One region of the Streptomyces sp. NPDC037054 genome, then DNA from elsewhere that is predicted to be linked to it. Evidence: riboswitches for the same ligand, from Rfam matches in the RefSeq annotation. Region 1 holds a riboswitch; each other region holds the start of a gene.
What was found. Region 1 has a riboswitch for cobalamin ahead of ACZ7D7_RS33735 (prenyltransferase/squalene oxidase repeat-containing protein). Riboswitches for the same ligand answer to the same signal wherever they lie in the genome.

Region 1 (5,387 bases):
GTGGCGAGGGGTGGGGACACGTGCCGGCGTTGGCCGGGTGCCGCTTTCCGTGGGACGGGCGCCGCCCCGGCGGCACGACTGTCCGCGGTTACGCATGCCTGCGCCGGAACTGCCAGACCGCCGCCGCTGCCAGGACGGCCACGAGTGCGCCGCCCGCTGTCCAGCCCAGCGACGGGCCTGTCTCTGTTGCCGGCTCTGCTGCCGGCTTCTCTCGTTCCTCCGTCCTCTCCTTCGCCACCTGCTCCCCGCACCCCCGCTCCGGATAGCCCCCGATCGCGCACAGCAGGGCGTTCGTGTCGTAGCGGAGGGGCTTGGCCACCGTCGACAGGGCGTCGGACGTCGTCGCGTCGGGGGAGACGCTCGCGCAGGCCGTGCGCGGGGCGGGTGGGGTCTCCCCGGCCGGGGCGTCCTGCCGCGTGCCGAAGTCGAGGACCAGGGCGATCCGCTTCCTGCCCTCCCGCTTCGGGGTGGACGCGCAGATCGTCGCGAAGTCGGCGGCGCCGCGCGGTTGGGCCGCGTTGCCGGAGTTCTCGCTCACCGCGAAGCGGAAGCCCTGGACGTCGCCGTCGGAGGGGCGGGCCGTGGCCGGGCCCTGGGTGGCGTACGTCCAGCCGTCGCCGGCGCGGTCCCAGAAGGACCAGTAGCGGTAACCGGCGGCCTGTGCCGGGCCCGCGCCCACGCCCGTGCCGACGCCCGCGCACAGCACGAGCGCGGCCAGGAGCAGGGCCCGCGAACGGCGGCCGGTCACGGCTGCTGCTTCCGGCGGCCGCTGAGCAGGAAGCCGAAGCCGATGCCGATGACCACGCAGACGCCCACGTACCACCAGACGCCGAACGGGGAGTCTTCCTTCGTCTCCTCCCCCTTCTTCCCGGCCTCCTCGCTGTCTCCCTTCTCCGCCTGCGGGGCCGGTCCCGTCGCGTTCAGCTGCTTCACCAGGTCCTTGCCGCCGAAGTCGCGCGGGTCCGTGCCCGTGGCGTGGGCCGCGAAGACGAGCTGGGCGTACGCCGCGGGGCCGCTCTGCTCGGCCCAGGCCGCGGAGTTCCGCTTCAGCCAGTCCAGGGCCTTGGCCGCCTGGCGGTCGGCACCCTGTGCGGCGAGGGCGACGACGGCGTCGGCGGTGTTGCCGTGGTCGGGGCCGCCCGTGCCGGCCAGCGTCAAGTGGCCGTTCTTCGCGAGGGACTTGGCGAGGTACGCGACGCCGTTGGCGGCGGCCCGCTCCGGGGTGGCCTCGCCGGCGTCGGAGCAGGAGGGCTCGACGGCCGTGTCGGGCTTCTCGGCCGCGTCGACCACCAGGCCCTCGCCGAGGGCGCCGAGGACACCGGCGGCGGTGGCGTCGGCGTTGGCGGCCAACGTGCCCTTCTTGTCCGGCTGGAAGGCGAACGCGCCCGCGTCCTTGCCCTCGCCCTCGCAGGGCAGCGAGAGCTTCAGCAGGGCCGCGTAGGGAGACTTCCCGCCCTTCACGACCTCCGCCGGCTTCTCCCCGGCCGCCGCGAGCGCGCCGATGACCACGGACGTGGAGTTCGTGTCGCTGGCGCCGCCGGGGACGTAGCCCCAGCCGCCGTCCTCGTTCTGCACGGACTTCAGCCAGTCGACGGCCTTGTCGGCGGCGGCGTCGTGGCCGCCGAGCGCGGTCAGGGCCTGGACGGCGGCGGCCGTGTTGTTCGTGTCGACCGTCGTCTTGGCGTCGCACGGCTTGGCCGGCTCGGCGCGGAACGGGGCGAACGCGCCGTTCGCGCACTGCTGGCGCACCAGCCAGTCGACGGCCTTCGGCGCGGGCGTCACCTTCACCGTGTGCTGGGCGAGCAGGGCGAGGGACTGGCGCCAGACGCCGTCGTACGTCGGGTCCGTCTTGCCGTACAGGCCGGACGGGAGGGCCGCGGACGGCGACGGCGACGGGGACGAGTCGGCGGCGGCCGGTGCGGCGGCACCGATCACGGCGGTGGCGGCCAGGACCGCGGCGCTGCGGCGGACGTTCATGATCGGCGGGTGCCTCTCCCTGCGGGGAGCCGGGCAGCACGGGGCACCCCCGGCGGCTCGGCTCCGTATACCTCGACGGTGCCGTGCTCCGGCGGACTGCCGGGCACGTGAGCCGTTCACGAACCGTGCGGGGCGATCCGGCTCACCACCGGGCGGGGCCCTGGTGGTTCACGGTTGCGGGTCAGCGCCGGAATTGCACCGGCTTCCCCCCGTACGGGTGTGATGACGACTGGCCACTCTACCCGGCCGTAGGGAAGGCGCCGAGGTGAGATGGGCGACTGCCGGAACCGGAACCGAAACCGGAACCGGAACCGGGAGCGGAACCGAAACCGGAACCGGAACGGCTACCCCTCCCGCCCCGTCGCTGTCCCCGCCCCCATCCCCGGCGCCGTCAGGTCGATGAGGCGGCACGCCGTCTCGATGTCCCTCTGCACCTCCGCTATCGACGCCCGGCCCGACAGCCACGTGATGAGGGCCGAGTGCCAGGTGTGCTCGATGACGCGGATCGCGGAGAGCTCGTCGGGGGTCGGGGCCGGGCGGCCCGCCGCCTCCAGGATGATCGCCGTGGTCCGGCGTGAGACCTGTTCCACCTCCGCGCTCACGCTGCGGTCCGCGAAGGTCAGGGCCCGGACCATGGCCTCCGCCAGATGCGGCCGGCGCTGGAGGGAGTGGAAGGCGCGCATGAGGGTCTCCGCGATCCGGTCGGCCGCCGTCTCGCCCGCCAGCGGATGCTTGCGGAGGGTGCCGTGCAGCCGCGCCAGCTGGTCCTGCATCGTCGCGACGAGCAGATGGACCTTGGACGGGAAGTACCGGTACAGCGTGCCGAGGGCGACCTGTGAGGACTCCGCGACCTCCCGCATCTGCACCGCGTCGAACCCGCCCCGCGCGGCCAGTTGCGCGGTCGCGCGCAGGATGCGGCGGCGGCGCGCCTCCTGCCGTTCGGTCAGCGGGGCCGCGGCCGGTCCCGCCGCGCCCGCCTCCGCTGTGGATCCCGCAGCCATGGTGCCGTCCCGTCCGTTCCCGTGCGTTCCCGTGCGTTCCGTGACAGTCGGTGAGGGCGAGTGATCGCACAGCATGCCAGGGTTGCGCGCCGTGGCGCGAATCACCCGATCCACTGGCCACAGCGCCCCTACCTGCCGGTAGATTCGGAGCCTCTTGAACGATCAAGTCTGAAACTTGTTCTAGATTAGCGTCCCGTCGTAATCTCGCGGGACAGTGCAGGGAGAAGGGGGCCCAGAGTGACCGCTGAGGCCAGGGAGGCGGCGTCCCCGGAGGGCCTCGCTGCCGACGGCGGGCGACCGCTCCGCATCGCGCTCCTCACGTACAAGGGAAACCCGTTCTGCGGCGGCCAGGGCGTCTACGTCCGGCACCTCTCGCGCGAACTGGCCCGGCTCGGACACCGCGTGGAGGTCATCGGAGCCCAGCCGTATCCGGTCCTCGACGTCGTCGACGGCACAGGCACAGACGGAGGTCCGGGACCGGGCGCGGGCGGCGGACCTGTCCTCACCGAGCTGCCGAGCCTCGACCTCTACCGCCAGCCGGACCCCTTCCGCACTCCGAAGCGGGACGAGTACCGCGACTGGATCGACGCCCTCGAAGTGGCCACGATGTGGACCGGCGGTTTCCCCGAGCCGCTCACCTTCTCGCTGCGCGCCCGCCGCCATCTGCGCGCCCGGCGCGGCGAGTTCGACGTCGTCCACGACAACCAGACGCTCGGCTACGGCCTGCTCGGCGACATCGGCGCGCCCCTGGTGACCACCATCCACCACCCCATCACCGTCGACCGGCAGTTGGAGCTGGACGCGGCGCGGAGCCGGCGCCGCCGGTACGCGGTGCGCCGCTGGTACGCCTTCACCCGCATGCAGAAGCGCGTCGCGCGCCGCCTGCCGTCCGTGCTGACCGTGTCCGGCTCCTCCCGCCAGGAGATCGTCGACCACCTCGGCGTACGGGACGACCGCGTCCACGTCGTCCACATCGGCGCCGACACCGACCTGTTCTCGCCCGACCCGTCGGTGCCGCAGGTGCCGGGGCGGATCGTGACGACGTCCAGCGCGGACGTGCCGCTCAAGGGGCTGGTGTTCCTGGTCGAGGCGCTGGCGAAGGTGCGCACCGAGCACCCCGACGCCCACCTCGTCGTCGTCGGCAAGCGGCCCACGGGCGGGCCCGTCGCCAAGGCGGTCGAGCGGTACGGGCTCGACGGCGCCGTCCGCTTCGTCAAGGGCATCTCGGACGCCGAACTGGTCGACCTGGTGCGCTCGGCGCAGGTCGCGTGCGTGCCGTCGCTGTACGAGGGCTTCTCGCTGCCCGCCGCCGAGGCCATGGCCACCGGCACGCCGCTGCTCGCCACGACCGGCGGCGCCATTCCCGAGGTCGCCGGGCGCGACGGCGAGACGTGCCTGGCGGTGCCGCCCGGCGACGCCGGCGCGCTGGCCGCCGGACTGAGCCGCCTGCTGGGCGACGCCGCGCTGCGCGCGCGGCTCGGCGCGGCCGGGCGGGAGCGGGTGCTGCGCCACTTCACGTGGGCGCGGGCCGCCGAGGGCACCGTGGCCCGCTACCGGGAGGCCATCGCCGCCGCCACGCCGCCCCGGACCGCCACGCTTTCCAGCGCCACGCCCGCCGGTGCTACGGCGTCCAGCGCCACGTCCCCCACCGCTCCGGCATCCACCGCCCCGGCGTCCAGCGCCGGGACCCCCGTGTCCGTTGCCGAGGCCCCCACCTCCGATGTTGAAGGCGTCTACCCCGAAAGCAGGGCCACGTGCTGACCGTCGACTTCTCCCGGTTCCCGCTCGCACCGGGCGACCGCGTACTGGACCTCGGCTGCGGTGCCGGCCGGCACGCGTTCGAGTGCTACCGGCGCGGTGCGCAGGTCGTGGCGCTGGACCAGAACGGCGAGGAGATCCGCGAGGTCGCCAAGTGGTTCGCGGCGATGAAGGAGGCCGGTGAGGCGCCCGAGGGCGCGACCGCCACCGCCATGGAGGGCGACGCCCTCGCGCTGCCGTTCCCGGACGAGTCCTTCGACGTCGTCATCATCTCCGAGGTGATGGAGCACATCCCCGACGACAAGGGCGTCCTCGCCGAGATGGTGCGCGTCCTCAGGCCCGGCGGCCGGATCGCCGTCACCGTCCCGCGCTACGGGCCCGAGAAGGTCTGCTGGGCGCTGTCCGACGCCTACCACGAGGTCGAGGGCGGCCACATCCGCATCTACCGCGCCGACGAACTCCTCGGCAAGATGCGCGAGGCCGGGCTGAAGCCGTACGGCACCCACCACGCGCACGCGCTGCACTCGCCGTACTGGTGGCTGAAGTGCGCGTTCGGCGTCGACAACGACAAGGCGCTGCCCGTGCGGGCGTACCACAAGCTGCTGGTCTGGGACATCATGAAGAAGCCGCTCGCGACGCGGGTCGCCGAGC
Region 2 (5,387 bases), on a different contig from region 1:
GGCCCCGCGCGGCCGCACGGCTCGGTCATCCGGATCCGGGCCGCGGGTACGCACGCCCTGCGCACGACGGGTGACAGGACGGCGGTCGAGCGGGCCCGCGCGGACCGGCTGCGCTTCCTGGACACGGCCACGCGGCGCATCGCCCGCTCCATGGAGCTGGACGAGACGCTGCGCGAGCTGACCGCCGCGACCGTGCCCGGGTACGCCGACCGGGCGCACGTCTACCTGCGTCATCCCCTGCCGCTGGCCGACGGCGCCCCGGACACCGCCGTCGTCCTGCGCGCGCACGGCACGTCGCACCCGGGTGGCGCCGTGCCCCCGGACGTGGCCCGCCGCCTCGCCGGGCTGCTGCGGGGCGGCCGGCCCGTGTTCGGGGACTCCCCGGCGACCGCCGCCGTCCTGGCGGACATGCTGGGAGCCGAGGCGGGCCCGCGCGGGCGCCGCTCGATCGTCGCGCCGCTCCTCGGCCGCGACCACGCCATGGGCGTCGTCGTCCTCACCCGCGAGGCCCACCGCCCGGCCTTCACCGACGACGACCTGTTCGTCGCCTCCCAGCTCGCCACCCTCACCGCCCTCGGCATCGACAAGGCCGAGCGGCACGGGCACGAGGCGTTCGTCGCGGACGCGCTGCAGCGCACGATGCTGCCCCAGTCGCTGCCCGAGCCGACCGGCGTGCGGCTCGCCAGCCGGTACCTCCCGGCCTCCCGCACGGCGCAGGTCGGCGGCGACTGGTACGACGCGATTCCGCTGCCCGGCAGCCGCGTCGCCCTCGTCATCGGCGACGTGATGGGGCACTCCGTGACCTCCGCGGCGATCATGGGCCAGCTGCGCACCATCGTGCAGACCCTGGCCGGCCTCGACCTGCCCCCGGCCGAGGTCATGCACCACCTGGACGAACAGGCGGAGCGGCTGGGCGGCCAGCACATGGCGACCTGCCTCTACGTGCTGTACGACCCCGTGCGGCAGCGGCTGCTGATGGCCAACGCGGGCCACCCCCCGCCGCTGCTCGTGCACCCGGACGGCACCGCCGAGATCATGAAGATCCCGACCGGCGTGCCGATCGGCGTCGGCGGCTGCGCCTTCGAGTCGACGGAGATGCCGGCGCCGGCCGGGGCGACGCTGCTGCTGTACACGGACGGCCTCGTCGAGTCGCGCGGCTCGGACCTCCAGACCGGCGTGGAGCAGCTGGTCGCGCGGCTGGACGACCACGCCGCCGCCCACCCGGCCGGGCCGCCGCCCCTGGAGTCGCTGTGCGACGAGGCGCTGCGCACCCTGGGCCACGGCGACCGGCACGACGACGTGGCGCTGCTCGCCGCCCGGCTGGAGGGCGTGGAGCCGGCGACCGTGACGTACTGGTATCTGGCGCCCCATCCGCGGACCGCCGGCCAGGCCCGCCGGCTGGCCCGCAGGGCGCTGCGCCGCTGGGGCCTCGACTCCCTGCTGGAGACCACCGAGTTGCTGGTCAGCGAAGTGATCGGGAACGCCGTGCGGTTCGCCAACCGCCCGATCAGCCTGCGGATCCTGCGCACGGACGTGCTGCGCTGCGAGGTCGGCGACGACTCGCCGCAGGTGCCGAGGATGCGCGAGGCGCAGCTGAGCGACGAGGGCGGCCGGGGCCTGTGGCTGGTCGACCAGCTGGCCGACCGCTGGGGCGCGACGCGGGTGAGCACGGGCAAGGTGGTGTGGTTCGAGCTGGAGCTGCCGAAGGAGTGAGCAGTACGGCGCCCGCCGCGTGGTGCGGCGGGCGCCGCGTGGTGCGGCGGGCGCCGGGTCTGCTCACCCGAGGGCGGAGTCCCGTCGGGGTTGTCAGGTTTCCGAGGTTCTCATGGGCCTCACCCCTGGCGGTTGATGACGAACTGCGAGCCCGGTTCGACGCAGACGTCGCTCTCCGCCGAGTGTCCGCGAAACCCACCCACAGTCGCTCGGCCCACGCCAACGGGGCCTCGCAGCGCACCAGTTGTCCGCGGGGACATCGGCAACCGGGCGGGGCCCGGCCCGGACCGCAGCAGACCGAGCATGACCGTGACCCAGGCTGGGCCCTTCGGGCGCGGGACCTGGAGTTCGGGGCCGACCGAGCCCGGTTCGTGCTTCCCCCACGACGAGCACGCCGGACGGCTGGTGCTGCGGGCGGTCCGCGAGGCTTGACGGCAGGCTCGGGGCGTGCGAGCGAGCCCCCGCGCCCTTTTGACCTGAGCTCGACGGACCGTAGTATCACCGGGTCATCGCCGCGACGGGAGAACAGGAAGCCGGTGCGAATCCGGCACGGTCCCGCCACTGTGACCGGGGAGTGCACCCCTTCTCCACGCCACTGCGCACCGCGCGGGAAGGCAGGGGGGAGCGTCGATCCGGGAGTCAGGACACTGGCCTGTCGCGGGCCCGTTCCGAGGAGCGCGGACTCCCCAGGAGGCTTCACGTGTACGACGGCACGTTCCGTCCCCCGCTGTTCACCCGTGTCCGAAGGCGCCACGCCCTGCGCGCCGCGGCCGTCGCCCTGTCGGCGGCCCTGCTGAGCGCCGGCTGCGGCTCGTCGCAGCACACCGGCCAGGACGCGAAGGCCACGGCGTCTCCGGCCGACGGCTTCCCCGTCACCATCGACAACTGCGGTGTGAGGACGACGTACGACGGGCCGCCCTCCCGCGTCGTCACCATCCACCAGCACCCGGCGGAACTCATGCTCTCCCTCGGTCTGAAGGACCGCATGGTGGGCACCGCCTTCCCCGACTCCCCCGTCCTGCCCGAACTGAAGGACGACTACGAGGCGATCCCGCAACTGGCCCAGAGGGAACCGTCGTTCGAGACGGTCCTGGAGGCCGAGCCGGACCTCGTCTACGGCGGCTACGGCAGCGCCTTCACCGAGAACGAGGGCCGTTCCCGCGAGGCGTTCGCCGATGCCGGCATCGACACCCACCTCAACCGCGAATACTGCGGCAAGGAGCGGGTCACGATGAAGGACACCTACGAGGAAGTCCGCACGATCGGCCGGATCTTCGGCGTGCCCGACCGGGCGGACAAGCTGGTCTCCGCGCTTCAGGCGCGGGTCGACAAGGCCACCACCGCCGTCGAGGGCGCCACCGAGGTACCCGTCTTCGTCTACGACAGCGGTGACAAGGCCGCGTTCACCGCGGGCGGCAAGAGCCTGGGCACCGACCTCATCCGGCTGGCCGGCGGCCGCAACGTCTTCGCCGACCTCGACGACGTCTTCGGTGACGTCTCGTGGGAGCAGGTCGTCGAGCGCAAGCCGGAGGTCATCGCCGTCTACGACTACGCCGGCGCCGGAAGCGTCGAACGGAAGAAGGAGTTCCTGCTCTCCCGGCCCGCCCTCAAGGACGTCCCCGCGATCAAGAACAAGCGGTTCGTCGTCCTGCCGCTGACCGCCACCCTGGTCGGCGTGCGGTCCGCGTACGCGGTGGAGGATCTGGCCCGCGGACTGCACCCCGAGAGCTTCGCGTGACGGCCCCGGTCGCCGGTACCGGTACCGGTACCGGTACCGAGCGGACCGTGAGCGGGCGGCGGCAGGGCGACGGACGGGTGGGCCCGGCCGGTCTCGCGGTCACGCTCGTCCTCTTGGCCGTCCTGCTGGTGGTGTCCGTCACGGCCGGTCTCGCCATCGGCTCGGTGCGGGTCCCGCCCGGGCAGGTGTGGGGCATCGTGACGCACGCGCTGGGCGCCGACTGGTCGGCACCCAACTGGTCTCGCGCGCGGGAGACCATCGTGCTGGACGTGCGCGCGCCGCGCGTGCTCCTCGGGGCCGTGGCGGGCGCCGGACTCGCGGTCGTGGGCACCGCCCTGCAGGCCCTGATCCGCAACCCCCTCGCCGAGCCCTACCTGCTCGGTGTCTCCTCCGGGGCGTCCCTCGGCGCCGTCGCGGTGATCGTGTTCGGGGTGACCTGGTTCGGGCCGGTGTCGCTGTCGGTCGCCGCGTTCGCGGGTGCGCTCGGAGCGCTGCTGCTCGTCTACTCCACCGCCCGCACCGGCGGTCGGATCACGTCCGCGCGGCTGGTCCTCTCCGGTGTCGCCGTCGCCGCCGTGCTCACCGCCGTGCTGGACCTGGTGCTGCTCACCACCGACCGGGGCAACGAGACCCGCGCCGTCCTCGCCTGGACCCTCGGCGGCCTCGGAGGCGTCGACTGGGGCGCCCTGTGGCTGCCCGGCGCCGCCCTGCTCCTGGGCATCGGCATCCTCACGGTCCAGGCCCGCAACCTGAACCTGCTGCTCGCCGGCGAGGAGGCCGCGACCACCATGGGTCTGGACGTGGCCCGCTTCCGCGCCCGCATGTTCGTCCTGCTCTCCCTCGTCACCGGCGTCCTCGTCGCGGCGTGCGGACCGATCGGCTTCGTCGGGCTGATGCTGCCGCACATCGTGCGCCTCGTCGTCGGCGGCGACCACCGGCGCGTCCTGCCCACGGCCGCGCTCGGCGGCGCGGTCTTCCTGATCTGGGCCGACATCGCCGCCCGCGTCGTGGCCGCGCCCATGGAGATCCCCGTCGGCGTGCTCACCGCCCTGTGCGGTGGCCCGTTCTTCCTGTGGCTCATGCGCCGCGACGCCCGGCGCGGCACCGTTCGAGGCGCGGCATGACCGGCACGGAACTCGTCGTCGACGGGGTCACCCTCACCGCCGGCGCCCACCGTCTGATCGAGGACGTCTCCCTGAGCGCCCGGCCCGGCGAGGTCATCGGCCTGGTCGGGCCGAACGGCAGCGGCAAGTCGAGCCTGCTGCGCGCCGTCTACCGCGTCCTGCGCCCCGCGAGCGGCCGGGTCAGGGTCGACGGCACCGACGCCTGGTCGCTGCCCGTGCGCCGGCTCGCCCGGACGGTGGCGGCGGTCGTACAGGAGCCGGGCGCCGAGTTCGACCTCTCCGTGCGGGAGGTCGTCGCGATGGGCCGCACCCCGCACAAGCGGCTGCTCGACGGCGACACCGGCGAGGACGCCGGCCTGATCCGGTCGGCGCTCGCGGCGGTGGACGCCGCCGACCTCGCCCACCGCCCCTTCGACCGGCTCTCCGGCGGCGAACGCCAGCGGGTGCTCATCGCCCGTGCCCTCGCCCAGCAACCGTCCCTCCTCGTCATGGACGAGCCGACCAACCATCTCGACATACGTCACCAGCTCGAAGTCCTGGGTGCCTTGCGGGACTTGCCGGCCACGGTTCTGGTCTCCCTGCACGAGCTCAACCTGGCCGCCCACTTCTGCGACCGCCTCTACGTGCTCGACCACGGCAGAATCGCCGCCGACGGCCCCCCGGCAGCGGTCCTCACACCCCGGCTGCTGGCCGAGGTGTACGGCGTGTCGAGCGAGGTGGCCGTCCATCCACGCACGGGCGCACCTCAGGTGACCTTCCTGCCCGGGCAGCCGTCGGCAGTCCCGAACCGCTGATCCTCCGGATTCGCGGGC
Region 3 (5,387 bases), on a different contig from region 1:
TCCACGGCCGCGAAGGCGGCGGCGCGGTCCTCCGGGTCGGGGAGGTACGTGTCCAGCAGCGTCAGGTAGAACTGGACGTGGACGGCCTCCTCGAACAGCTGACGTGACAGATACAGCCGCGCCTCGGGCGAGTTGATGTGCTTGTAGAGCGTCAGCACCAGGTTGTTCGCCACGATCGAGTCGCCCGTCGCGAAGAACGCGACCAGCCGGCCGATCAGATGCTGCTCGCCCGGCGTGAGCCTGGCGAGGTCGGCGACGTCGGAGTGGAGGTCGACCTCCTCCACGGTCCACGTGTTCTTGATGGCGTCCCGGTAGCGCTCGTAGAAGTCGGCGTAGCGCATCGGGCGCAGGGTGAGCTCGAAGCCGGGGTCGAGAAGGTTCTGGTCGGTCATTACTGGCAGGCCTCGCAGGACTCGGGGTTTTCCAGGGAGCAGGCGACGGCCTCTTCGGAGGTCGCCTGCGGCAGGGCGGTGGCGGCCCGGGCGGCGCGGGCGATGCGGGTCGCCGGGCGCGAGCGCAGGTAGTACGTCGTCTTCAGGCCCTGCTTCCAGGCGTACGCGTACATCGATGAGAGCTTGCCGATGGTGGGCGTCTCCAGGAACAGGTTCAGGGACTGCGACTGGTCGAGGAACGGGGTGCGGGCGGCGGCCATGTCGATCAGGCCGCGCTGCGGGATCTCCCACGCCGTGCGGTACAGCCGGCGGACGTCCTCCGGGATCCACGTGAAGTCCTGCACCGAGCCGTTCGCCTCGCGCAGCGCCTCACGGGTGCGGGCGTCCCACACCCCGAGCCGCTTCAGCTCCCGCACCAGGTACTCGTTGACCTGGAGGAACTCACCCGACAGCGTCTCGCGCTTGAACAGGTTGGACACCTGCGGCTCGATGCACTCGTAGACGCCCGCGATGGAGGCGATGGTGGCCGTCGGCGCGATCGCGAGGAGCAGGGAGTTGCGCAGGCCGACCGACGCGACACGGGCCCGCAGGGCGTCCCAGCGCTCCGGCCAGGCGAGTTCGACGTCGTAGTGGTCGGGGTGCAGCACGCCGCGGGCGGTACGGGTCTCGTCCCAGGCGGGAAGCGGGCCGTTGCGCTCGGCGAGGTCGGCGGACGCCTCGTACGCGGCGAGCATGATCCGCTCGGCGACGCGCGTCGACAGGGCGCGGGCCTCGGGGGAGTCGAAGGGCAGGCGCAGCTTGAAGAAGACGTCCTGGAGACCCATCGCGCCGAGGCCGACGGGGCGCCAGCGGGCGTTGGACCGGCCCGCCTGCTCGGTCGGGTAGAAGTTGATGTCCACGACGCGATCGAGGAAGGTGACGGCGGTGCGGACGGTCTCGTCCAGCCGCTCCCAGTCGATGTCCGAACCGGCCACGAACGCGCCGAGGTTGACCGACCCCAGGTTGCACACCGCCGTCTCCCCGTCGTCGGTGACCTCCAGGATCTCCGTGCACAGGTTGGAGGAGTGCACGACCCGGCCGGGCGTCGCGGTCTGGTTGGCGGTGCGGTTGGCGGTGTCCTTGAAGGTCATCCAGCCGTTGCCGGTCTGCGCGAGGGTGCGCATCATGCGGCCGTACAGCTCACGGGCGGGCAGCGCCTTGCGCGCGAGGCCCTTCGCCTCCGCCGCCCGGTACGCGGCGTCGAACTCCGCGCCCCACAGGTCGACCAGTTCGGGCACGTCCGACGGGGAGAACAGCGACCACTGCTCGTCGGCGTTCACGCGGCGCATGAACTCGTCCGGCACCCAGTGCGCCAGGTTCAGGTTGTGCGTGCGCCGGGCGTCCTCGCCGGTGTTGTCGCGCAGCTCCAGGAACTCCTCGATGTCCGCGTGCCAGGTCTCCAGGTAGACGGCGGCCGCCCCCTTGCGCCGGCCGCCCTGGTTCACGGCGGCGACCGAGGCGTCCAGCGTCTTCAGGAACGGGACGATGCCGTTGGAGTGGCCGTTGGTGCCGCGGATCAGCGAACCGCGGGCGCGGACCCGGGAGTAGGCGATGCCGATGCCGCCGGCGTGCTTGGAGAGGCGGGCGACCTGGTGGTAGCGGTCGTAGAGGGAGTCCAACTCGTCCTTGGGGGAGTCGAGGAGGTAGCAGGACGACATCTGGGGGTGCCGGGTGCCGGAGTTGAAGAGGGTGGGGGAGGAGGGCAGGTAGTCGAGGCGGCTCATCAGGCGGTAGAGCGCCGCGACTTCGTCCACGGCGCGGGGCGTGTCGTCCTCGGCGAGACCGGCGGCGACGCGCAGCAGGAAGTGCTGGGGCGTCTCCACGACCTTGCGGGTGGTCGGGTGCCGCAGCAGGTAGCGGCTGTGCAGGGTGCGCAGGCCGAAGTAGCCGAAGCGGTCGTCGGCGGCCGGGTCGATCAGCGCGTCCAGCCGGGCCGCGTGCAGGCGGACGAAGTCGGCGGTCCGGTCCGCGACGAGGCCCTCGCGGTGGCCGGTGGCGACGGACTCGGTGAAGACGGTGACGCCCTGCGAGGCGGCCTCGGCGCGGATGCCGATCGCGAGCAGCCGGGCGGCCAGCTTCGAGTAGGCGGGGTCCTCCGAGATCAGGCCCGCGGCGGCCTCCGTGGCCAGCTCGCGCAGTTCGGCCTCGTCCGCGTGCGCCGACCGGCCCCGCAGCGCCGCGGCGGCGACCCGGCCGGGGTCGGCGTCGGGCAGGTCGGCGGTCAGCTCGGTCAGGTTCCGCAGCAACGCGGCACCCGGACCGTCGTCGGGCACCTGGGTCGCTGAAGCCGGATCGGCTGGCGCGATGGTCACGTGGGGCTCTCCCTCGCTCGGCACGGGGCCTCGGCGAGGGACGGGGGCAGCTCACGAGCGCACGCGGCGTCGCGTCCACCGGCCCATTCCACGAGGCCCGGACGTCATGCGCCGGGCCGGACGGCCGGGCGCGCCGTCGGCAGGTCCTCGGACTGGACAGGCGTGCGGAAACACGCGAGTACACCGTTGCGGGACAGTTCCGGATTCGCACCGGATTCCCCTGCGGCGACAGCGAGCACGAGCATACATCTTGTGCCGGGCTGCCGAAGCACCCCCAGATGTTGTGTCAGAGTGTCAGTCGGTAGGCGAGTAGCTGGATGTCGAGGAGATCGGGCCGGGGGTTCCAGTCGAGCTCCGGCGTGCGCACGAACCCCAGCCGTTCGTAGAGCCGGTGCGCGGTGTGCATGGTGCGCTGCGTGGAGAGCACCACGCCCGTGCAGCCCGGCAGGGCGCGGGCGCGGTCGGCACAGGCACGCACGAGGGCCTCGCCGACCCCGCGGCCCCGGGCGGCGTGGTCCACGGCGAGCATGCGTATCGCGGCCTCCGAAGGGCCGGCGATCTCGGCCATCGGCCCGCCGGACGGCACGAACGTGACGCCGCCGAGCAGGGTGTCGTTCCGCGCGGCGACGAGCACCTCGGCGTGTGCCGCGCGCTTGGCGACGTCGCGCAACTCGGCAAGGTAGGGATCGCTCTCCCCGAAGTCCAGCAGGCCGTCACGGAGGTAGGCCTGTGCGGTGATCTCACCGAGGGTCTCGAACTCGCCGGGCAGCGCCTGCCGGATCACGATGTCCATACGGCGAGTGTGCCGGACGGGTACGACAACGGGCCGCCGGTTTTCCCGGCGGCCCGAGTCGCTCTCCTTGGGGGCGGGCCTCAGTGGGCCGAGCCCGCCGTCGCCGGCGGGAGTTCCACCTGGACGCCCGGGTCGCCCGCGTCGGCCGTGTAGTCCTCCGGCTTGGTCTCGTCGACGCCCTCGGGGGCCTTGGCGGCCTTGAGGACGAAGGTGAGGACCACCGTGACGACGACGTTCAGCACGAACGCGGTGAGACCGATGTAGCCGATCTCGCCGATGCCGGGGATCTCCTTCGAGGAGCCGCCGAAGTGCTTCTGCGTCGGGGAGGCCACGCCGTACGCCGCGATCGTGCCGTAGAGCATGCCGACCGCCCAGCCGGCGAGCAGCGCCCAGCGGTGGAACCAGCGGGTGAACAGGCCGCCGACCAGGGCCGGGAAGGTCTGCAGGATCCAGATGCCGCCCAGCAGCTGGAAGTTGATCGCGACCGTCTTGTCCATGGTCAGGACGAAGGCCAACGCGCCCACCTTCACCAGCAGCGAGACCACCTTGGAGACCTTGGTCTCCTCCGCCGGGGTCGCGTCGGGCTTGATGAAGTCCTTGTAGATGTTGCGGGTGAAGAGGTTCGCCGCCGCGATCGACATGATCGCCGCCGGGACCAGGGCGCCGATGCCGATCGCCGCGAAGGCCACGCCCGCGAACCAGTCCGGGAACATGGTCTCGAACAGCTGGGGGATCGCCAGCTGGCCGTTCTGCACCTTGATGCCGGCCGCGATCGCCATGAAGCCGAGCAGCGCCAGCAGGCCCAGCATCAGCGAGTACAGCGGCAGGATCGTGGTGTTGCGGCGGATCACGTCACGGCTGCGCGAGGACAGCGTCGCCGTGATCGAGTGCGGGTACATGAACAGCGCGAGCGCGGAGCCCAGCGCCAGCGTGGCGTACGTCCACTGGCCCGCCTCGGCCGGCACCAGCGAGCCGCGCGGCGCGCCCGTCGCCGGGTTGGTCTCCGAGAACGCCTCGCCCGCCTTGGCGAAGATGTCGTCGAAGCCGCCCAGCTTGATCGGGATGTAGATGATCGCCACGGCGATCACGATGTAGATCAGGGTGTCCTTGACGAACGCGATGAGCGCCGGGGCCCGCAGACCCGACGAGTACGTGTACGCCGCGAGCACACCGAAGGCGATCAGCAGCGGCAGGTCCTTGATGAACCAGTTGGTGTTCTCGCCGCCGCCGACCCCCATCACGTCCAGCACGGCCTGGATGCCGACCAGCTGGAGCGCGATGTACGGCATCGTCGCCAGGATGCCGGTCAGCGCGACGGCCAGCGACAGGCCCTTCGAGCCGAACCGGCCGCGCACGAAGTCGGACGTCGTCACGTAGCCGTGCTTGTGCGACACCGACCACAGCCGCGGCAGGAAGGTGAAGATCAGCGGGTACACCAGGATCGTGTACGGCACCGCGAAGAAGCCCGCCGCGCCCGCCGCGTAGATCGCCGCCGGTACGGCCACGAACGTGTACGCGGTGTACAGGTCGCCGCCGAGCAGGAACCAGGTGACCCAGGTGCCGAACGACCGGCCGCCCAGGCCCCACTCGTCGAGGCTGTGCTCGTTCGCGGCCTTGCGCCAGCGGGCGGCCAGGAAGCCCATGACCGTGACGAGCACGAAGAAGAAGATGAAGACGGCGAGTGCCACGCCGTTCACGCCGTCCTTCATTCCGCCGCACCCCCCTCGGAGCCCTTGTTCCCGGCGCGGCCGCGCTGGTCACGCTGCCACAGCTTGTACGCGACCATGGTCAGCAGCGTGGACAGCACGACCCACATCATCTGGTACCAGTAGAAGAACGGGATGCCTATGA
Region 4 (5,387 bases), on a different contig from region 1:
CGTCAGGAGGGTCGGGGCGGCGCCCGGGACGGACGAGGCGATGAGCCACAGGCGGCACATCCACTCCAGCTGGGCGGTGCGGTCGTAGGCCTGGTCGAGGCCCGCGCCGTGGGTGATCGTGCCGTGGTTCCGCAGGAGGCAGCCGGTGCGGTCGGCAAGGGCCCGGAGCATGTGCTCGGCCAACTCGTCGCTGCCGTACGTCGCGTACGGGGCGACCCGGACGGGGCCGCCGAGGGCCGCGGCCATGTAGTGGATCAGCGGCAGTTCGGACACGAGCGTGGAGACGGCGGTGGCGTGCACGGCGTGGGTGTGGACGACGGCGCGGGCGTCCGTGGTGCGGTACACGGCGAGGTGCATGGGCAGTTCGCTGGTCGGCACGAGGGTGCCGAGCACCTGCCGGCCGTCGAGGTCGACGCCGGTGACGTCGTCGGCGGTGAGCCGGTCGTAGGGCACGCCCGAGGGGGTGACCAGGACGGTGTCGCCGACGCGTACCGAGACGTTGCCGGAGGTGCCGACGACGAGGCCCTCGGAGACGGTCCGGCGGGCCGTCGCGACGAGCTCGCTCCAGGCCCGCGCCACCGCGTCGCCGTCGTCGTGCCTGTGCCCCGTCATCGGTACCTCCTCGCGGTGCTCCGTCATGGGGTGATCCTGCCAGGCGGGAGGGGGTGACGAAGGTCTCTTCCGGCGGTCGCGGGACCGGTCCGGAGGGCGTCCGGGGGCGTGGGGCCGCGCGGGCGTTGGGCGGCCGTGCCGGGAGGGAGCGACAACCCCCTCTTACGGACACCGTGAAGCCCCCCTCAGTTCATCTTCCGTTCACCCTGGTTACCTACGTTCGTCCAGCCAATGACCTCGAACGATTGCCTGGGTAAATGGAAAGCTTCTCGCTGATCCTCGCGATTGTGGTGGTAACCGCACTCGCGTTCGATTTCACGAACGGTTTCCACGACACCGCCAACGCGATGGCCACCACCATTTCGACCGGTGCACTCAAGCCCAAGGTCGCGGTGGCCATGTCCGCCGTGCTGAACCTTGTGGGCGCCTTCCTCTCCGTGGAGGTCGCCAACACGATCTCCAAGGGTCTCGTCGACGAGAGCGGCATCCGTCCCGAGGTCATCTTCGCCGCCCTGGTCGGCGCGATCCTCTGGAACCTGCTGACCTGGCTGGTCGGCCTCCCGTCCAGTTCCTCGCACGCCCTCATGGGCGGTCTGATCGGCGCCACCATCGCCTCCGCCGGCGTCGGCGCGGTGCACGGCGACGTGCTCGTCACCAAGGTGCTGATCCCGGCCATCGCCGCCCCGCTCGTCGCGGGCATCGCGGCGATGATCGCCGCCCGGCTGACCTACACGCTCGGCAAGAAGGCCGACGGCAAGGCCGCCGCCAAGGGCTACCGCTCCGGCCAGATCGCCTCCGCCGGCCTGGTCTCCCTGGCCCACGGCACCAACGACGCCCAGAAGACGATGGGCATCATCACCCTCGCCCTGGTCGTCGGCGGCGCCGTCGCCCCCGACTCCGACCCGCCCATGTGGGTCATCCTCTCCGCGGGCATCGCGATCGCCCTCGGCACGTACCTCGGCGGCTGGCGCATCATCCGCACCATGGGCAAGGGCCTGACCGACCTCCAGCCGCAGCAGGGCTTCGCCGCCCAGACCAGCGCGGCCACGGTCATCCTGGCCTCCTCCCACCTGGGCTTCTCCCTCTCCACCACGCACTCCGTCTCGGGTTCGGTGATGGGCGCGGGCCTCGGCCGCAAGGGCGGCGTGGTCCGCTGGTCGACGGCCACCCGCATGTTCATCGCCTGGGGCCTGACGCTGCCGGCCGCGGCCCTGGTCGCCGCCCTCGCCGAGTACGTCTGCGGCCTGGGCGACTGGGGCACGGCACTCGTCGCGGTCTTCCTCGTGGTGTCCAGCTACGCCATCTGGAAGATCTCCCGCCGCGAGATCGTCGACCACACCAACGTCAACGACACCGAGGAGCCGGCCGGCGTGGTGACCACCGCGATGGCCGCCGTCACCCCGCCCCCCACGGGCACGGTGTCCGAGGAGGTCTCGGCGGCCATCCCCGCCCAGGCCACCGCCGAGCCCAAGGCCCCGTCGGCCTCCACGACCGTCTGAGACCAGGCACCCCCCGGTTCGCCGGGCACGCCGGGTACGAAGGAAGAGAAGCAGCATGAAGATCGACTGGGCGGCCCTCGGCTCCGTCTTCGGAGTCAGTCTCGTGGTCACCGTGGCCCTCGTGGCCCTGTTCACCGTCGGCATCGCCGGACTGTCCCGCCGCGAGCGGGCCGCCGAGCAGGGCGGCTCCGCGACCCTCGCGGTCACCGGCGCGTACGCCTGCTTCGCGGCGTGCGCGGCGGCGGTGGGCTACGGCATCTACCTGATCGTCGCCTGACGCGAACGCGCCCGGGCACCGCGGGGTGCGGGACGGAACACCGTCCCGCACCCCGTTTCGTCGTACCCGCGGCCCCCGCGCCGGCCCTGCCGTGTGGGCCTTCGCACACTCCGCCCCCGCAGGTCAACGGCAAGTTGACGGGTGTTCTCGGGGCGTGGTGGACTTCCGGAGCCAAGTACGGCGGCAAGAGAGGAAGCCGGTGCGAATCCGGCGCGGTCCCGCCACTGTCACCGGGGTGAAAGGCCCCGGGAGCCAGGAACTCTCACCGCCGGTCTCGTCGAACCAGGGCGCGGACACCCTGAGTGAGGACATATCGCCATGCGCGGCTGCCGACCGAGGCACACCAGGTACACCACCACCGACGCGTCTGTGACAGCGGTCGGCTGAGCCGATGGGTGCCGACCGCGTGTTCGCGTACGGCGCCGCCACCGGCCTCCTCGGCGACCTGCTCCTCGGCGATCCGCGCCGCGGGCATCCGGTCGCCGTGTTCGGGCGGGCCGCGGCTGCCGTGGAACGGGTGTTGTGGCGGGACCACCGCGGGTGGGGCGCGCTGCACAGCGCCGTCTGCGCCGGCGGGGCCGTCGGCGTCGCCGCCCTCGCCGCCCGTGCCGTACGCCGCTCCCCCGCCGCCTCCGTCGCGCTGACCGCCGCCACCACCTGGGCCGTCGTCGGCGGCACGTCGCTCGCCCGTGAGGCGCGGGCCGTGGCGCGCGCCCTGGAGTCCGGGGACGTCGAGGCGGCGCGGGCCCGGCTGCCGCATCTGTGCGGGCGCGACCCGCAGGCGCTGGACGCCGACGGCATCGCGCGGGCCGTGGTCGAGTCCGTCGCCGAGAACACCTCCGACGCCGTGGTGGGCGCCCTCGTGTGGGGCGCCGTGGCCGGGGTGCCGGGTCTCGTGGGCTTCCGCGCCGTCAACACGCTGGACGCGATGGTCGGTCACAAGTCCCCGCGCCACCGCCGCTTCGGCTGGGCCTCCGCCCGCCTCGACGACGTCGCCGGATGGCCCGGCGCCCGGCTGACCGCCGCCCTCGCCACCGTCGCGGGCGGCGATCCGCGGGGCGCGCTGCGGGCCTGGCGCGCGGACGCCGGGAAGCATCCGAGCCCCAACGCCGGCCCCGTGGAGGCCTCGTTCGCGGGCGCCCTCGGGGTGCGGCTGGGCGGCACCCTCTCCTACGGCGGGCGGGTCGAGCACCGGCCCGTGCTGGGCGGGGCGGCGGGGCGCGCCGTACAGGTACGTGACATCGAACGGGCCGTGCGGCTGTCGCGGCGCGTGGGCCTGCTCGCGTTCGGCGTGTGCGCGGCCGGACGGCTTCTCGTGAAGGGACGTACGTCATGAACGGTGGGGGTCTGCTCGTCGCCGGGACCACCTCGGACGCCGGCAAGAGCGTCGTCACGGCGGGGATCTGCCGCTGGCTGGTGCGCCAGGGCGTGAAGGTGGCGCCGTTCAAGGCGCAGAACATGTCGCTGAACTCGTTCGTGACCCGCGAGGGCGCCGAGATCGGCCGGGCGCAGGCCATGCAGGCGCAGGCGTGCCGCGTGGAGCCGACGGCGCTGATGAACCCGGTGCTGCTCAAGCCGGGCGGTGAACAGTCCAGCCAGGTCGTGCTGCTGGGCAGGCCGGTGGGCGAGATGAGCGCGCGCGGCTACCACGGTGGCCGGCAACAGCGGCTGCTGGGCACGGTGCTGGACTGCCTCGCCGAGTTGCGGGGCACGTATGACGCGGTGATCTGTGAGGGGGCCGGGAGTCCCGCCGAGATCAATCTGCGGCGGACGGACATCGTGAACATGGGCATCGCCCGGGGCGCCGGGCTGCCCGTGCTCGTCGTCGGCGACATCGACCGCGGCGGCGTCTTCGCGTCGTTCTTCGGCACGGTCGCGCTGCTCTCCCCCGAGGACCAGGCGCTGGTCGCCGGGTTCCTCGTCAACAAGTTCCGCGGGGACGTGTCCCTGCTGGCGCCCGGCCTCGACATGCTGAAGGACCTCACCGGCCGGCCCTCGTACGGCGTGCTGCCGTTCCGGCACGGGCTCGGCATCGACGAGGAGGACGGCATGGGGGTGTCGCTGCGCGGCACCGTGCGCGAGTCGAACACGGCGCCGCCGGTCGGCGAGGACGTGCTGCGGGTCGCGGTGTGCGCGGTGCCGCTGATGTCCAACTTCACGGACGTGGACGCGCTGGCCGCCGAACCGGGCGTCGTGGTGCGGTTCGTGGACCGGCCGGAGGAACTGGCGGACGCCGACCTGGTGGTCGTTCCGGGGACGCGCGGGACCGTGCGCGCCCTGGAGTGGCTGCGCGAGCGCGGGCTGGCGGACGCCCTCGCGAGGCGGGCCGCCGAGGGAAGGCCCGTCCTCGGCGTCTGCGGCGGCTTCCAGGTGCTCGGCGAGCACATCGAGGACGACGTGGAGAGCCGCCGCGGGCACGTCGACGGGCTCGGCCTGCTGCCGGTGCGGGTGCGGTTCGCCCGCGAGAAGACCCTCACGCGCCCGGTCGGGGAAGCCCTCGGCGAGCGGGTCGAGGGGTACGAGATCCATCACGGGGTCGCCGACGTCACCGGCGGCGAGCCCTTCCTGGACGGCTGCCGGGTCGGCCAGGTGTGGGGCACGCACTGGCACGGCTCGCTGGAGTCGGACGGATTCCGGCGGGCCTTCCTGCGCGAGGTCGCGGCCGCCGCGGGCCGCCGCTTCGTACCGGCCCCCGACACGTCGTTCGCCGCGCTGCGCGAGGAGCAGCTCGACCGGCTCGGCGACCTGATCGAACAGCACGCGGACACGGACGCGCTGTGGCGGCTCATCGAGTCCGGCGCGCCACAAGGACTGCCCTTCATTCCACCGGGAGCGCCCGCATGAGCACAGTGTTGTTGTTGTCGACCGCCGACACGGACCTGCTGGCGGCCCGTGCCTCCGACGCGGCCTACCGGATCGGCAACCCGACCCGCGTGGACGTCGCGGAGGAGCTGCCCGCGCTGCTCGACGGCACGGACGTCGCCGTCGTACGCCTCCTC

Region 2: another riboswitch for cobalamin. It lies ahead of ACZ7D7_RS28825 (ABC transporter substrate-binding protein); the one in region 1 lies ahead of ACZ7D7_RS33735 (prenyltransferase/squalene oxidase repeat-containing protein).
Region 3: another riboswitch for cobalamin. It lies ahead of ACZ7D7_RS01155 (ribonucleoside-diphosphate reductase subunit alpha); the one in region 1 lies ahead of ACZ7D7_RS33735 (prenyltransferase/squalene oxidase repeat-containing protein).
Region 4: another riboswitch for cobalamin. It lies ahead of ACZ7D7_RS13155 (cobalamin biosynthesis protein); the one in region 1 lies ahead of ACZ7D7_RS33735 (prenyltransferase/squalene oxidase repeat-containing protein).

What each region holds. Positions count from the first base shown of each region.
Region 1 is NZ_JBVJSJ010000025.1:4,674-10,060, forward strand. Features, by position in the region: gene ACZ7D7_RS33725 (CbiQ family ECF transporter T component) at 1-96, opposite strand, end outside; gene ACZ7D7_RS33730 (SCO2322 family protein) at 89-748, opposite strand; gene ACZ7D7_RS33735 (prenyltransferase/squalene oxidase repeat-containing protein) at 745-1,977, opposite strand; cobalamin riboswitch at 2,112-2,238, opposite strand; gene ACZ7D7_RS33740 (TetR family transcriptional regulator) at 2,322-2,978, opposite strand; gene ACZ7D7_RS33745 (glycosyltransferase family 4 protein) at 3,216-4,739, shown strand; gene ACZ7D7_RS33750 (class I SAM-dependent methyltransferase) at 4,733-5,387, shown strand, end outside.
Region 2 is NZ_JBVJSJ010000014.1:117,552-122,938, forward strand. Features, by position in the region: gene ACZ7D7_RS28820 (SpoIIE family protein phosphatase) at 1-1,713, shown strand, start outside; cobalamin riboswitch at 2,205-2,383, shown strand; gene ACZ7D7_RS28825 (ABC transporter substrate-binding protein) at 2,414-3,451, shown strand; gene ACZ7D7_RS28830 (FecCD family ABC transporter permease) at 3,499-4,575, shown strand; gene ACZ7D7_RS28835 (ABC transporter ATP-binding protein) at 4,572-5,369, shown strand.
Region 3 is NZ_JBVJSJ010000001.1:251,282-256,668, reverse strand. Features, by position in the region: gene ACZ7D7_RS01160 (ribonucleotide-diphosphate reductase subunit beta) at 1-392, opposite strand, end outside; gene ACZ7D7_RS01155 (ribonucleoside-diphosphate reductase subunit alpha) at 392-2,743, opposite strand; cobalamin riboswitch at 2,865-3,026, opposite strand; gene ACZ7D7_RS01150 (GNAT family N-acetyltransferase) at 3,030-3,536, opposite strand; gene mctP (monocarboxylate uptake permease MctP) at 3,617-5,245, opposite strand; gene ACZ7D7_RS01140 (DUF3311 domain-containing protein) at 5,242-5,387, opposite strand, start outside.
Region 4 is NZ_JBVJSJ010000004.1:500,626-506,012, reverse strand. Features, by position in the region: gene ACZ7D7_RS13170 (class II aldolase/adducin family protein) at 1-612, opposite strand, end outside; gene ACZ7D7_RS13165 (inorganic phosphate transporter) at 870-2,111, shown strand; gene ACZ7D7_RS13160 (hypothetical protein) at 2,167-2,388, shown strand; cobalamin riboswitch at 2,530-2,669, shown strand; gene ACZ7D7_RS13155 (cobalamin biosynthesis protein) at 2,780-3,724, shown strand; gene ACZ7D7_RS13150 (cobyric acid synthase) at 3,721-5,232, shown strand; gene cobN (cobaltochelatase subunit CobN) at 5,229-5,387, shown strand, end outside.